Regions from separate parts of the Kitasatospora sp. NPDC002965 genome, predicted to be linked through region 1. Evidence: riboswitches for the same ligand, from Rfam matches in the RefSeq annotation. Region 1 holds a riboswitch; the other holds the start of a gene.
The links. A riboswitch is a leader RNA that binds a small molecule or an ion and turns the genes downstream of it on or off. The one in region 1 is predicted to bind cobalamin.
Positions count from the first base shown of each region.

Region 2: it holds a riboswitch for cobalamin, as region 1 does, so the genes downstream of both, ABZY91_RS03075 (iron ABC transporter permease) here and metE (5-methyltetrahydropteroyltriglutamate--homocysteine S-methyltransferase) in region 1, are expected to answer to the same signal.

Region 1 is NZ_JBEXNT010000148.1:7,101-14,443, forward strand. It holds gene ABZY91_RS35935 (helix-turn-helix transcriptional regulator) at 1-557, opposite strand, end outside; gene ABZY91_RS35940 (SDR family oxidoreductase) at 673-1,446, shown strand; gene ABZY91_RS35945 (glycerophosphodiester phosphodiesterase family protein) at 1,698-3,821, shown strand; gene ABZY91_RS35950 (adenosylcobinamide amidohydrolase) at 4,088-4,879, shown strand; cobalamin riboswitch at 5,048-5,268, shown strand; gene metE (5-methyltetrahydropteroyltriglutamate--homocysteine S-methyltransferase) at 5,429-7,343, shown strand, end outside.
Region 2 is NZ_JBEXNT010000004.1:53,111-60,453, forward strand. It holds gene sodX (nickel-type superoxide dismutase maturation protease) at 1-243, opposite strand, end outside; gene sodN (superoxide dismutase, Ni) at 432-827, shown strand; cobalamin riboswitch at 969-1,105, shown strand; gene ABZY91_RS03075 (iron ABC transporter permease) at 1,207-2,304, shown strand; gene ABZY91_RS03080 (ABC transporter ATP-binding protein) at 2,349-3,122, shown strand; gene ABZY91_RS03085 (ABC transporter substrate-binding protein) at 3,151-4,146, shown strand; gene ABZY91_RS03090 (nuclear transport factor 2 family protein) at 4,226-4,609, shown strand; gene ABZY91_RS03095 (GNAT family N-acetyltransferase) at 4,619-5,095, shown strand; gene ABZY91_RS03100 (anti-sigma regulatory factor) at 5,373-5,783, shown strand; gene ABZY91_RS03105 (RNA polymerase sigma factor SigF) at 5,948-6,976, shown strand; gene ABZY91_RS03110 (hypothetical protein) at 7,044-7,343, opposite strand, start outside.

The sequences.
Region 1 (7,343 bases):
CGCAGCCCGGCGACCAGGTCCGCGCCGATGGAGCCGGTGGGGGCGTGGTTGGCCCGCTGGGCGGCGCCGTGCGGGCAGCAGAACACCTGCCAGAGGAGGTTGCGTTCGAGGGCGGGCCGGGAGGCCGGATCGGCCATCAGCGCGGCGGCGCAGGGATTCCAGGCGAGCAGGTCGAACCGGGGCCCGGTGACGAAGGCGGGCGAGCGGTCGAGGGCGGCGAGCAGGCTCCGGGCGGTCGCGTCGACGGTCGCCGGGCCGTTCACGGCGGCGGTCGCCGGCGCGGACCGTCGGTGGGCCAGCCGGTGCAGGTGGTCCCGTTCGGGTTCGGTGAGCAGCAGGGCCGCGGCGATGCCGTCCAGCACCGGGCCGGTCGGCAGCCGCTGGCGGCCCTGCTCCAGCCTGGCGTAGTAGTCCGTCGAGATGCCCGCCCGGACGGCGACCTCCTCCCGGCGCAGGCCCGGCGTGCGGCGGCGCGGTCCGACCGGCAGCCCGGCGTCGGAGGGATCCAGGCCCTGGCGGCGGGCCCGCAGGAACGCGCTGAACGGAGTGTCGGGCATGGTCCCACGCTGCCACAGCCCGGCAGCCGTATCCAGGACCCGGCAGACCCGGGCTCCCGGGCCCAGGACGATCCGGCCGCTGCCGCCGCCCGTCCCGTCGAGGGATGCTCCCGGCATGGGACTTCTCGACCGGAAGGTCACGATCATCACCGGCGCGGGCCGGGGCATCGGCGCGGCAGCCGCCGAACTGTTCGCGGCGGAGGGCGCGTTGCTCGTCCTGGCCGCCCGCACCGGCCCCGAGGTCGAGGCGCTGGCGGCCCGGCTGCGGGCGCGCGGCGCCGACGCGGTGGCCGTCGCCGCGGACATCTCCACGGCCGAAGGGGCCGAGCGGCCGGTACAGGTCGCGCTGGACTCCTTCGGCCGGCTCGACGCCGCCTTCGACAACGCGGGCTCGGGCCCGATGCCCGCCCCGCTCGCCGAGCGGACCGAGGAGGACTGGGACGCCGTCCACGCCGTCAACCTCCGCGGCACGTGGCTCTGCCTGCGGGCCCAGCTCCGGGCGATGCTCGCGGGCGGCCGGGGCGGCTCGATCGTGCTGTGCAGCGGGGTCGGCGGCCTGGTGGGCGGGTTCGGGGACGGCACCCAGCAGGCGGCCAAGCACGGGCTCGCCGGTCTGGTGAAGGCGGCCACCACCGACTACGCCCGGCACGGCGTCCGGACCAACGCGATCGCGCCCGGGGTGGTCCGGACGCCGTCCGCCGAACCGCTGTTCACCGCCGGGCCGGCCTTCGGCGAGGCCGTCGCCCGCTTCACCCCGCTCGGCCGCCCGGCGAGCGCCACCGAGGTCGCCCAGGCCGCGGCCTGGCTGCTCAGCGACCGGTCCTCGTACGTGACCGGGGTGACGCTCCCCGTCGACGGCGGCATCACGGCGACCCGGTCCTTCGTCTGAGGCGTGCGGACGGTGCCCGACGGCGCGTCGCCGCGCTCGCCCCCGCCGTCGGGAGCACGCCGCGGACCCGCTACCGCCGGGGCGGACCCGCTACCGCCGGGGCGGGTCCGAGGACTCGGCGAGGACAACGCGCCGGTCCGGTCGGCGGGTTCGGTGAGGTACGGCCGTGCGGCGTGGAGTTTCGCAATGGTCACGAACGGTTCCCGGGGAAGTGGCTTCCGGTTCGGGGAGCGTCCCCTAGCGTGCCGGGCATGACACAGAGTCACCACGTCAGCTCCGGCAGCCCGTCCGCCGCGTCACCCGCCGTCCGTCCCGGCAACCGCCCCGGCGGCCGCCCGGGCAACCGCCCCGGCACCTCGGCCGACGACCGGCGCGACCTCCGGTCGAGCGCGGGCCGGCACACCGCCGTGCTCGCCGCCCTCGTCGCGTCCGCGCTGGGCCTGGGCACCGTCGCGCTGAGCGCCCCGAACGCCGCCTCCGCCGAGCCGCCCGCCGCCACCTCCGGCCCCGCCGCGTCCGGCCCCGGGTCCCCCGACGACCCCGCCGGGTCCCCCGGCCTCGCCGCTGCCGCCGCGGCCCCCGCCCCCGGTGACGTCGTGGTGACCGAGAGCTTCTCCGGCACCTCCCTCCCCGCCGGCTGGACCGCCGTGGAGGGCGACTGGAAGGTGGCGAACGGCCGGCTGGTCGGCACCTCCGCCAACTCCGGCCAGCAGAGCCGGATCACCTTCGGCCGCCACCTCGACGACTTCCGCATCGAGGCGACCGCCCGCTTCGAGTCCGTCGTGGACAACGCCCGCTGGGCGGCGCTCGGCCTGGACGTCCCGGCGAGCGGCGCCACCCCGTGGTCGATCGCCACCGTGCGGACCGGCACCACCGCCGCCAACGGCCTGGAGTTCGCCCGGCGGACCACCGCCAACAGCTGGCTCGTCACCGACACCGCCGCCGCCCCGGTCGCCGCCGGCACCGGCCGCGACGTGCGGATCGCCGTCGAGGTGCACGGCACCACCGCCCGCTGGATCTTCGACGGCCGGGAGGCCGCCCGCACCACCCAGGTCGCCCGCAGCGCCGACGGCGGCCAGGCGCTCGTCGTCAACGGCGCGAAGGTGTCGTTCGACGACCTCAGGGTGACCGCGCTCGCCCCGGGCGGCCTGCTCCGGCCGGCGGGCTCCCCGCTCACCGTCTTCGCCCACCGTGGCGCCTCCTCCGCGGCACCGGAGAACACCCTGGTCTCGGACGAGGTCGCCCGGCGCGGTGGCGCCGAGTGGATCGAGAACGACGTCCAGCCCAGCAAGGACGGCGTGCCGTACATCCTCCACGACGACACGGTGGACCGCACCACCGACGGCCAGGGGCGGATCCGCGACCTGACCTCCGCCCAACTGGACGCGCTGGACGCCGGTTCCCGGTTCGGCCCGGCCTACGCGGGTGCCCGGGTGCCCACGCTCGCGGCGCAGTTGGAGGATCTGCGCACCCGTGGCGGCAACCTGCTGCTGGAGATCAAGGGCCGGCACAGCCGCGACGAGGTCGCCCGGATCGTCAAGGAGGTGCGCGACCACGGGATGGCGGGCCGCGTCCTCGTCCAGAGCTTCGAGGTGGACGCCCTGCGGCACACCCGCGAGCTGGCACCGGAGTTGCCGCTCGGCCTGCTGCGCAGCACCCTCGACGCCGACCCGGTGGCGATCTCCAGGGAGCTCGGCCTGGCCGCCTACAACCCCTCGGACGGCGCCGTCTCCGCCCGGCTCGGCGTGGTGAAGGACCTGCACGCGGCCGGCGTCGCGGTCAACGTCTGGACGGTCGACGCGGCCGCCCGGTGGAAGGCGCTGGAGGCCGCCGGCGTCGACGGCATCATCACCAACCGTCCGGCGGAGCTCGCCGGCTGGAACTCCGCCTGGCAGCAGGCCGGCGCCGTCGCGCCGCCCGCCGCACCCACCGTGGCGATCACCTCCCCGGCGGCCGGGGCCACCCTGGACCGTGCCCAGCAGCCGGTCACCGCGGTGCAGGCACGCGGCGCCGACTCCGTTCGGCTGACCCTGGACGGTGCCGAGCTCACGCCGGGCACCGCGCTCGACACCACGGCGCTCGCGCTCGGCCGGCACACCCTGCGGGCGGAGGCGACCGGCCCCGGCGGGCGGGCCGAGACGACGGCCGAGTTCACCGTCGCGGCCACGCCGACCGGTCTGGCCTCGCTGGTCCTCACCTCGGGGGCGGACCGCAACGCCGTCGCCACCCTGACCGTGATGCTCGGCCAGGGCCAGTACGGGCCGCTCGCCCGGTGGGCCGAGAACCAGTCCGGCCGGACCGTCCCCGCCGACCGGGCCCGGCTGATCGCCGCCGACGCCCTCGCCCTCGGCGGTACGCCCCCCGCCAACGGCTGACCGCACCCCGGCGCACCCCGGCCGAACCGACCGCGTCGGCCGCACGACCGGAACCGGCGCACCCCGGCCGAACCGACCGGAACCGGCGCACCCCGGCCGAACCGACCGGCACCGGCGCACCGACCGCCGGACCCCGTGCCCGCTCGCCCGGCACGGGGTCCGGCGTCCGCCGGGGGCTCCGTCGATCCGTGCGGCGTCGCCCTGTGCCTAGGATTGATCGCCTGGCCGGTCGGCCGCTCACCCACGTGCCCGAAGGTGGATCGTTCATGGCAATCCCGCAGCAGCAGGCGGGCCCTCCCGGAGTGGACGACGGGGTCTTCGGCGACCCCGTGGTGATCGAGCGGTCCGGCCGCCCGGAGGACGGTGAGTGCCGCCATCTCCTGGTGTGGCGGGCCGGACCCGGCTGGCGGATGCTCAGCAGCGCCGTGCTGGGCGGCGGCCTGGGCGAGCGGGAGTGGCTGGTCAACGCCCAGGTCCGGGCCGGGTACGGCAGGACGGACCCGGACCGGCACCTGGCCCAGCTGGCGGAGGACCTGGGGCTGCGGGGTCCGGGCGTCGGGCTGATGACCGCCGCCCGGGTGGACGCCTTCACCTGGGCCCGCGACCACGGCGTCACCGCGGTGGTGACGACCGGAATCGGCGTGCCGACCTGGGCGTCGGCGCCCGCCGACGGCGACGCGCCCGGCGACGCGCTCGTTCCCGGCACGATCAACATCGTGGTCGTCGTTCCGGTGGCCCTCTCGGACGCGGCCGCCGTCAACCTCGTGGCCACCGTGACGGAGGCCAAGGTCCAGGCGCTGCTCGAAGCCGGGTACGACTGCTCGGGGACGCCGTCGGACGCGGTCTGCGTGGCGGTGCGGCGGACCGGTCCCGGCCGGGAGGCGGAGCCGTTCGGCGGCCCCCGGTCCCGCTGGGGATCCCGCGCCGCCCGCGCCGTCCACGCGGCCGTCGTGCTGGGCGCCGAGCGCGACCGGGCCGGCCGCGTCCGGGGACCCGTGCCCGGTCACCTGCGGTCCACGCCCGGGTGCGGTCGGACCTTCGTGCTCTCCGACGAGTAGCGGCACGGCCGGGGCGCGGGGTTCCGGGACGGCGGGCCGGCACCCGCACCGGCCGGTCCTGTCCTGTCCTGTGCCGTCCGGCCCTCCGCCGCCCGTCCGGGGCCCTGGCGGCGTCTCAGGATGTGGACGTCCTGGTGTCCTTGTGTTCTCCCGGTACCGGATTCGCCCTAAGCTGGGCGGGCAGCTGGTTCGCCCTGCCCACCAGGCAGGCGCGTCGTAAGAGGGAACCCGGTGGGAATCCGGGACTGCCCCGCAGCGGTGAGTGGGAACGACCGCCGTCATACGCACTGGGCCCGGTCGGGTCTGGGAAGCGACGGCCAGTAGGTGTCCGCCCTTTCGGGCGGGCGTGTCCACGAGTCCGAAGACCTGCCCGTTGCCCGCACGCGACCCGTTCGCGCGCGGACATCCCGGTGACCTCGTGGGCGGGTCGGCGTACATACCAGGCGGATCCGGCGCTTCTCGTGCGCACGCGGTCCCGCCCGGTTCGTCACCCCTTCGCGCCTCCGTCCCGTCACCGGGGCCACAGACAGGCTCGCGAAGGAGAGTCCCTTGACAGCGAAGTCCGCAGCCGCGGCAACCCTGGCCACCGTGTACGGATACCCCCGCCAGGGCGGCGGCCGTGAGCTCAAGAAGGCGATCGAGGGGTACTGGAAGGGCGCCGTGAGCGCCGACGCCCTGCTGGCCACCGCCGCCGACCTGCGTCTGGAGAACTGGAGCAGGCTCGCCGGGGCGGGCGTCCAGGAGGTGCCCACCGGCGACTTCTCGCTCTACGACCACGTGCTGGACACCACGGTCGCCGTCGGCGCGATCCCGCCGCGTCACCGGGCGGCGGTCGAGGCCGACCCGCTGGACGGCTACTTCGCCATGGCGCGCGGCACCCAGGACGTCGCGCCGCTGGAGATGACCAAGTGGTTCGACACCAACTACCACTACCTGGTGCCCGAACTCGGCCCCGACACCGTCTTCACCGCGAACTCCGCCAAGGCGGTCGCGGAGTTGCGCGAGGCCCTGGACCTCGGCCACAGTGCCCGTCCGGTGCTGGTCGGCCCGGTCACGTACCTGCTCCTCGCCAAGCCCGCCCCGGGCGTCCCCGAGGACTTCCAGCCGCTCACCCTGCTCGACCGGCTGCTGCCCGTCTACGCCGCCCTCCTCGCCGACCTGCACGAGGCCGGCGCCGCCTGGGTCCAGCTGGACGAGCCGGCGCTCGTCCAGGACCGCACCCCCGCGGAACTGAACGCCACCGCGCGCGCCTACCGCGACCTCGGTGCTCTCACCGACCGGCCCAAGCTGCTGGTCGCGAGCTACTTCGACCGCCTGGGCGCCGCCCTGCCCGTGCTGGCCAGGGCCCCGATCGACGGCCTCGCCCTGGACTTCACCGGCCCGGCCGCCGCCAACCTGGGCGACCTGGCCGCCGCGGGCGGCCTGCCCGGCAAGCGGCTGGTCGCCGGTGTGGTGGACGGCCGAAACATCTGGATCAACGACCTGGAGAGGTCGCTCTCCACCCTGGCCACCCTGCTCGGGCTGGCCGGCACCGTCGACGTGGCCGCGTCGTGCTCGCTGCTGCACGTCCCGCTGGACTCCGCCGCCGAGCGCGACCTCGACCCGCAGATCGCCCGGTGGCTCGCCTTCGCGCGGCAGAAGGCCAACGAGGTCGCCCTGCTCGCCCGCGGCCTGCGCGAGGGCACCGGCGCGATCACCGCCGAACTCGCCGCCAACCGCGCCGACCTGGCGTCCCGCGCCAACTCCCCGATCACCCGTGACCCCGCCGTGCGGGCCCGCACCGCGGCCGTCACCGAGGCGGACGCCCGCCGGGCCCAGGCCTACCCGGAGCGCGCCGAGGCCCAGCGCACCCGCCTCGGCCTGCCGCTGCTGCCGACCACCACGATCGGGTCGTTCCCGCAGACCTCCGAACTGCGGGTGGCCCGGGCCGACCTCACCGCCGGGCGGATCGACCCGGCCGCGTACCGGGAGCGCATCCGGACCGAGGTGCGGGAGGTGATCGCCTTCCAGGAGAAGGCCGGCCTGGACGTCCTGGTGCACGGCGAGCCCGAGCGCAACGACATGGTCCAGTACTTCGCCGAGCAGCTCACCGGCTACCTCGCCACCCGGCACGGCTGGGTGCAGTCCTACGGCACCCGGTACGTCCGCCCGCCGGTGCTGGCCGGTGACATCTCGCGCCCGCACCCGATGACCGTCGACTGGTTCCGCTACGCGCAGGACCTGACGGACCGTCCGGTGAAGGGCATGCTCACCGGGCCGGTCACCATGCTCGCCTGGTCCTTCGTCCGGGACGACCAGCCGCTCGCCGACACGGCCTTCCAGGTCGCCCTCGCCCTGCGCGACGAGGTCACCGACCTGGAGGCCGCCGGCGCGGTCGTCGTGCAGGTCGACGAACCGGCGCTGCGCGAGACGCTCCCGCTGCGCTCCGCCGACCGCCCGGCCTACCTGGACTGGGCCACGGTCG
Region 2 (7,343 bases), on a different contig from region 1:
GTCGGAGAGCAGCCACCAGCCCGTGGGGCGCCGGGCGTCGGCCCGTTTGACCACCAACAGGTCCTGCTGGAACGGGTGACGGAACACCACCACCGCGCCCGGCCTGATCCGTGCCCCGTACCGGACCAGCAGCTGGTCCCCCTCCCGCAGCGTCGGCACCATCGAGTCGCCCGCCACGTCGATCAGCCCGAACGGCGCGCCGCCCCCCGGGGCGCCGTCCTCCGGTTCCGCGCTCCGTGCCACGACTCGTCCTCCCGGCTCGCGCCCGCGTCCTCGGCTCCCAAGTCTGCCGTACGGACCGTCACCCGCCGGTGTCCGGATTGGCCGGGTTCCGGCTCGGCCTTTTGCCCTAGGCCCGCCGCCCGATCGCGAAACCCCGCGACCGGCGGGGTAATCTCGGCCGCGGGAAGACGATCTAAGGAAGGACTCCCATGTTCTCTCGTCTGTTTGCACCGCGTGCCACCGCGCACGCCCACTGCGACCTGCCCTGCGGCGTGTACGACCCCGCCCAGGCGCGGATCGAGGCCGAGTCGGTGAAGGCCACCCAGGAGAAGTACCAGGCCAACGAGGACGCGCACTTCCGCGCTCGCGCCGTCATCATCAAGGAGCAGCGCGCGGAGGCCGTCAAGCACCACATCTCGGTGCTCTGGAGCGACTACTTCAAGGCCCCGCACTTCGAGAAGTACCCGCAGCTGCACCAGCTGATCAACGACACCCTGAAGGCCGCCTCGGCCGCCAAGGCGTCGACCGACCCGGCCACCGGCCAGGCGCTGCTCGACCTGATCGCCGAGGTCGACAAGATCTTCTGGGAGACCAAGCAGGGCTGACCCCCGGTCAGCACCCCTCGGCCGCCCCCGTCCGCACCGCCGGACGGGGGCGGCCGTGCGTTCTCCGCGGGTCGGGCCCCGCCGCCGCCCAGGCCCGCGTCCGCGACCTGCCCGGGCGGTCCGCGTCCGCACCCGGCCCGGTAAGGGTTACCTGACCGGAGCGCTTGTTATGCTGCCTGGGCGTCCCGAGGGGAAGCCGGTGCGAATCCGGCGCTGACCCGCAACGGTGAACGGTGCCCCGCACCGTGAGTCCGACCGCCCCGGGGCGCCGACCTCCCGACAACTCGCCGTGGACTGCGAGGGGATGCCGCCCCGGCGTACCCTCCGCCCGGACGTGCCGCCCCGCGCCGCCCCGGCCCGAGGCGAAGGCGCGCCGCTTGTGAGCACCACCGCCACCGCACCCCCGATACCGGCCGCCGCGCCGCCCGCGCCCGGGACACGCCGGACACCCACCGCGCCGCTGGCCGCCGGCCTGGCCGCGGCCCTGCTGCTCTCGCTGGTCTGCGCCGTGGCGGTGGGCTCCTCCGGACTCGGCTGGGCCCGGGTGCTGCGACTGCTCGGCGCCGGCCTGACCGGCGGCCGGCTGGAGGCCGACGAGGCCGCCGCCTACGCGATCGTCTGGGAGATCCGGCTGCCGCGTGCCGTCCTCGCCGCCGTGGTCGGCGCCGGACTGGCCGCCACCGGGGTCGCGGTCCAGGCGATGGTCCGCAACGCGCTGGCCGACCCCTTCGTGCTCGGCATCTCCTCCGGCGCCTCGGTCGGCGCCAACGCCGTGCTCATGCTGGGCGCCTTCGCCTCGCTCGGCGTCTGGGCGCTCTCCGTCTCCGCCTTCGGCGCGGCCCTGCTCGCCATGGTGCTCGTCTACCTGACGGCCCGTACCGCCTACGGCCTCACCCCGCTGCGCCTGGTGCTGACCGGCACCGCGATGTCCTACGGCTTCTCCGCCGTCACGGCGCTGATGGTGTTCGCCGCCGCCCGCGGCGAGGCCGCCCGCTCCGCCATGATGTGGCTGCTCGGCAGCCTCGGCGGGGCCACCTGGGGCTCGGTGCCGATCGCCGCCGTCACCGTGCTCGCCGGACTGACCCACCTGATCTGCTCCGCCGGGCGGCTGGACGCGCTCGCCATGGGCGACGAGACGGCCGCCTCGCTCGGAGTCGACCCGGACCGGCTGCGCCGCGAACTGTTCGTCGTGACCGCCGCCGTCACCGGCACGGTCGTCGCGGTCAGCGGCGCGATCGGCTTCGTCGGGCTGATGGTCCCGCACGTGGTGCGGATGCTGGTCGGCGCCGGCCACCGCCGGGTGCTGCTGATCGCGCCGCTCGCCGGGGCCCTGCTGCTGGTCTGGGTGGACATCGTCTCGCGCACCCTGCTGGCCCCGGCCGAACTTCCGGTCGGGGTGGTCACCGCGGCCCTCGGGGTGCCCTGCTTCCTGCTGCTGATGCGCCGCCGCGGCTACTCCTTCGGAGGTGGCCGATGAGGGCCGTCCGCACGACCGTCCCCGACCTCACCGCGGACCCCGCCCTGGACCTCGCCGTCGACCGCGTCTCGGTCGAGCTGGCCGGCCTCCGGCTGGTCCACGACGTCACCCTGACCGCCGCCGCCGGGCAGGTGGTCGGCCTGGTCGGACCGAACGGCAGCGGCAAGTCCACGCTGCTGCGCTGCGTCTACCGGGCGCTGCGGCCCGCCGCCGGGGCCGTCCGGCTGGGCGGCGAGGAACTGCACGCGCTCACCGCGCGCGAGGCCGCCCGGCGGGTCGCCGCGCTGCCCCAGGAGCACTCCGCCGAGTTCGACTTCACCGTGGCCGAGGTGGTCGCCATGGGCCGGCTGCCGCACCGGCGCGGCCCGGCCGCCGGGCCCGCCGCCGGCGACGGCGAGCGGTGCGCCGCGGCGCTGCGCCGGGTGGGTGCGGCCCACCTCGCCGAACGGGGCTTCCTGAGCCTGTCCGGCGGCGAGAAGCAGCGGGTGCTGATCGCCCGCGCGCTGGTCCAGGAACCGAAGGTGCTGGTGCTCGACGAGCCCACCAACCACCTCGACATCGCGCACCAGTTGGAGGTGCTGGCGCTGGTCCGGGAGGCCGGGCCGACGGTACTCACCGCGCTGCACGACCTCAACCTGGCGGCCGGCCACTGCGACCTGCTGTACGTGGTCGCGGCCGGGCGGATCGTCGCCTCCGGACCGCCCGCCGAGGTGCTCGAACCCGGCCTGCTCGCCGAGGTGTTCGGGGTCCGCGCGACGCCCGTCCGGCACCCGGGGACCGGCGCCGTCCAGCTGCTCTTCGACCGACTCGCCAAGTGACCCCCCGTTGATCCAGCAAGGAACCGCCATGCGTACCAAAGCCGTTGCCGCCGCCGCCCTGCTCGCCCTCGCCCTCACCGGCTGCGGCGCCGAGATAGCCCCGAGCGGTGACGGCGCCACCGCCTCCGCCCACTACCCGGTGACCGTCCGCAACTGCGGCACCGAGCTCACCTTCCGGCAGAAGCCGGCACGGACGGTGACCAACGACGTCGGCATCACCGAGCTGATGCTCGCGCTCGGGCTGGAGGACCGGATGGCCGGCTACGTCATGCCGGACGACAAGGGCGACGTCGAGAAGGTCGCCTGGAAGGACGGCTACCAGCGGACCACCTGGCTCTCCAAGAAGCAGATCACCAAGGAGATCGCGCTGGAGGCCAAGGCCGACCTGGTCTTCGCCGGCTGGCACTACGGCTTCGACGACGCGAGCGGCGTCACCCCGCAGGCCCTGGCCGACCTGGGTGTCGCCTCCTACGTGCTCAGCGAGTCCTGCCGCAGCGGCAAGGGCCCGGAGCGCGGCGTGATGGCCCCGCTGGACGCGCTCTACACGGACCTCGCCAACCTGGGCGAGATCTTCGACGTGCGGGACCGGGCCGACAAGCTGATCGCCGAGTTCAGGACCCAGGTGGCCGCCGTGCCGGAGCCGGCGTACCGCCCCGGCGTGTTCCTCTACGACAGCGGCGAGGACAAGCCGTTCACCTCGGGGAAGTTCGCGGCGCCGGAGGAGATCATCTCCAAGGCCGGCGGCCGGAACGTGATGGGCGACGTCGCCGACTCCTGGACCACGGTGGGCTGGGAGAGCGTGGTCCAGCGCGACCCCGAGGTGATCGTGATCAACAACTACGGCACCCCGGACGCCGAGGCCAAGCGGAAGTTCCTGAAGACCTTCCCGCCGCTGGCCGGCGTCTCCGCCGTCCGCAACGACCGGATCTTCGTCCTGGACTACGTCGACCTGGTGGAGAGCCCGCGCAACCCGGCCGCGATCACCGCGCTGGCGGCCTACCTGCGGACCGTGCCGGCCCGCTGAACCACCGCCCCCGCGGCCGGTTCCGCCGGGCGTACGCTCGAAGGTACGAGCCGACGGAACCGACCGCAGGAGCGAGCACATGACCGCCATGGCCGCACCGCCCGCCTTCGACACCGGAGCCCTTCGCCAGGGCATCGAACACGCCGACGCCGCGGCCCTGCTGGCGCTCTACGCGGACGACGCCGAGGTCCGCGTGGTCGACCGCACCACCCAGCCCAGCCACCCCCTGGTCATGCACGGCCGGGACGAGATCGGCGCCCTGCTGGACGACCTCTACGGCCGGCAGACCACCCACCGGCTGGAACAGGTGGTGCTCCAGGACGACCGCCTCGCCTTCCTGGAGTCCTGCCGCTACCCGGACGGCGTCCGGGTGCTGGTCAGCTCGGTCGCGGACCTGCGCGACGGGCGGATCGTCGACCAGACCTCGGTCCAGGCCTGGGACGAGAACGAACCGGCCCAGTAGGCTCGTGCCATGATCCGCACCGCCGTCGCCACCGACGTTCCGCTCATCCGCACCCTGATCCACGAGCTCGCGACGTACGAGAAGGCCCCCGACGAGGCCGTGGCCACCGACGACCAGCTGCACGACGCGCTGTTCGGCGCCGAGCCGGCCGTGTTCGGCCTGATCGCCGAGGACGACACCACCGGCGAGCCGGTCGGCTTCGCGCTCTGGTTCCGCAACTTCTCGACCTGGCGCGGCACCCACGGCGTCTACCTGGAGGACCTCTACGTCCGCCCGGAGGCCCGCGGCGGCGGCCACGGCAAGGCGCTGCTGCTGGAACTGGCGCGGATCGCCGTCGAGCGCGGCTACTCCCGGGTGGAGTGGTCGGTGCTGGACTGGAACGAGCCCTCGATCGACTTCTACAAGGCGCTCGGCGCGGTGCCGATGGACGGCTGGACCGTCTACCGGCTCACCGGCGACGCGCTCGCCGCCGCCGGCACCCGCTGAAACCGGCGCGCGGGGGCGCGCACGGACGGCACACAAGGCCCGCGTCCGACCACTGCCACCCTGCGTCGCGATGCCTTACCATGAGTGACTCCCGTACCGGGTCAGGAAAGCGGTAACGTCTCGGACGGACGCGCGGCGTCCGGCCACTCCTTGAGGGGTATGACCGGTACGTACCGCACCACCCCTCTGGACAGTTGGGGCGAAGCAGTTGAGCCAAGCAACAGACAGTGCCGCGGCCACCGGCCCGGAAGCACAGCGCGTCACCCAGGAGGTGAGGGTGTCCCAGATCGACGGCGAGCCCGGAGTGCAGGACTTCGTGGAGGTCCGGCTGCCCGCTGCGGGCGCCTACCTCTCGGTCCTGCGAACAGCCACGGCGGGCCTCGCGGCCCGGCTGGACTTCACGCTGGACGAGATCGAGGACCTGCGCATCGCGGTCGACGAGGCGTGCGCCATCCTGCTCCAGCAGGCCGTCCCCGGTTCGGTCCTCTCCTGCGAGTTCCGACTGGTCGGCGACTCGCTGAAGGTGATCGTCTCGGCGCCGACCACCGACGGCCGGGCCCCCGAGCGGGACACCTTCGCCTGGACGGTGCTCTCGGCACTGGCCGGCGAGGTGGAGTCCACGGTCGCCGAGGACAACACCGTGTCGATCAGCCTGCACAAGAAGCGTGGCGGCCCCGCCACCCACTAGTGCCGCCGCGAGAGATCGCGGCAGCACCGACCGAGAGCCGTCCGCCCGGTACCCACCCGGGCCGGCGGACGGCTCCCCGTACCGCCCCCACCGGGCGGTACGACCATCGAGACGAACCGGGGCCGGCGGCCCCGGCGCTCCCGGAACGGAACGGGGGAATGGCCGTGAGTGATCTGGACCGTACCGGCCTCGCGACGGCGGGCCCTGCCGTACCGACCCAGGCGAGCATGCCCGGCCTCGCCGCCAACGACGAAGCGCACCCGAAGGACGCCCAGCGGATGAGCCAGCCGACCGAGCCGACGCCCGATCCGTCGCCCACGCCCGAGCCGCAGGCCGCGGACCTCCCGGACGAGGCGGCCACGGCGGCCGACACGGCCGAGCAGGCTGCCGAGGCGCTGCGCGCCGCGGTGCCCGCCCAGACCCCGCACCGCAGCGGTGCACCGGACCGCGAAGCGGCCCGGGCGCTGTTCGTCCGGCTGTCCGCGCTGCCCGACGGCTCCTCGGAGCGCGTCGAGCTGCGCAACCAGCTGGTGCGCATGCACATCCCGCTGGTCGAGCACCTGGCCCGGCGGTTCCGCAACCGCGGCGAGCCGCTGGACGACCTGACCCAGGTCGCCACCATCGGCCTGATCAAGTCGGTGGACCGCTTCGACCACGAGCGCGGGGTCGAGTTCTCCACCTACGCGACGCCGACGATCGTCGGCGAGATCAAGCGGCACTTCCGCGACAAGGGCTGGGCGGTCCGGGTACCGCGCCGGCTCCAGGAGCTGCGGCTCTCGCTGACCACGGCGACCAGCGAGCTCTCCCAGCGGCACGGCCGCTCCCCCACGGTGCACGAGCTGGCCGAGCACCTGGGGATCTCCGAGGAGGACGTGCTGGAGGGTCTGGAGTCCGCCAACGCGTACTCCACGCTCTCGCTGGACGTGCCGGACAGCGACGACGAGTCGCCGGCCGTCGCGGACACCCTGGGCACCACCGACGAGGCCCTGGAGGGCGTCGAGTACCGCGAGTCGCTCAAGCCGCTGCTGGCCCAACTGCCGCCCCGGGAGCAGAAGATCCTGGTGCTGCGGTTCTTCCGGAACATGACCCAGTCGCAGATCGCCGCCGAGGTGGGCATCTCCCAGATGCACGTCTCCCGGCTGCTCGCCCGGACCCTCGCCCAGCTGCGGGAGAAGCTGCTGGTGGAGGAGTAGGGCGTGCCCGGCACGCCCCACCGGTGGCCGCCCGTCGGGCGGCCACCGGGCCTTCGGCCCTCTGTGCTCAGCCCTCGTGCGGAGCGTAGAGGGCCTCCGTCGCCTTCGGGCTGAGCAGCGCGCCGATGCCGGTCAGGCCGATCGCGGCGACGGCCAGCGCCACGGCGGCCATCGGGCCGCCGCTCTGCCACATGTAGTACGCCACCGGCAGGCAGATCGAGTTGGTCAGCACGGCCGGGCTGCGGCCCCAGCGGCGGCCCTTGAGCAGCGCCCGGGCGGCCAGCAGCGGCAGGACGCCGAGCAGCACGATCACCAGGCCGCCGAACTCGTTCAGGGCGAGCTGCTTGGACTCGCCGGACAGCGCGGC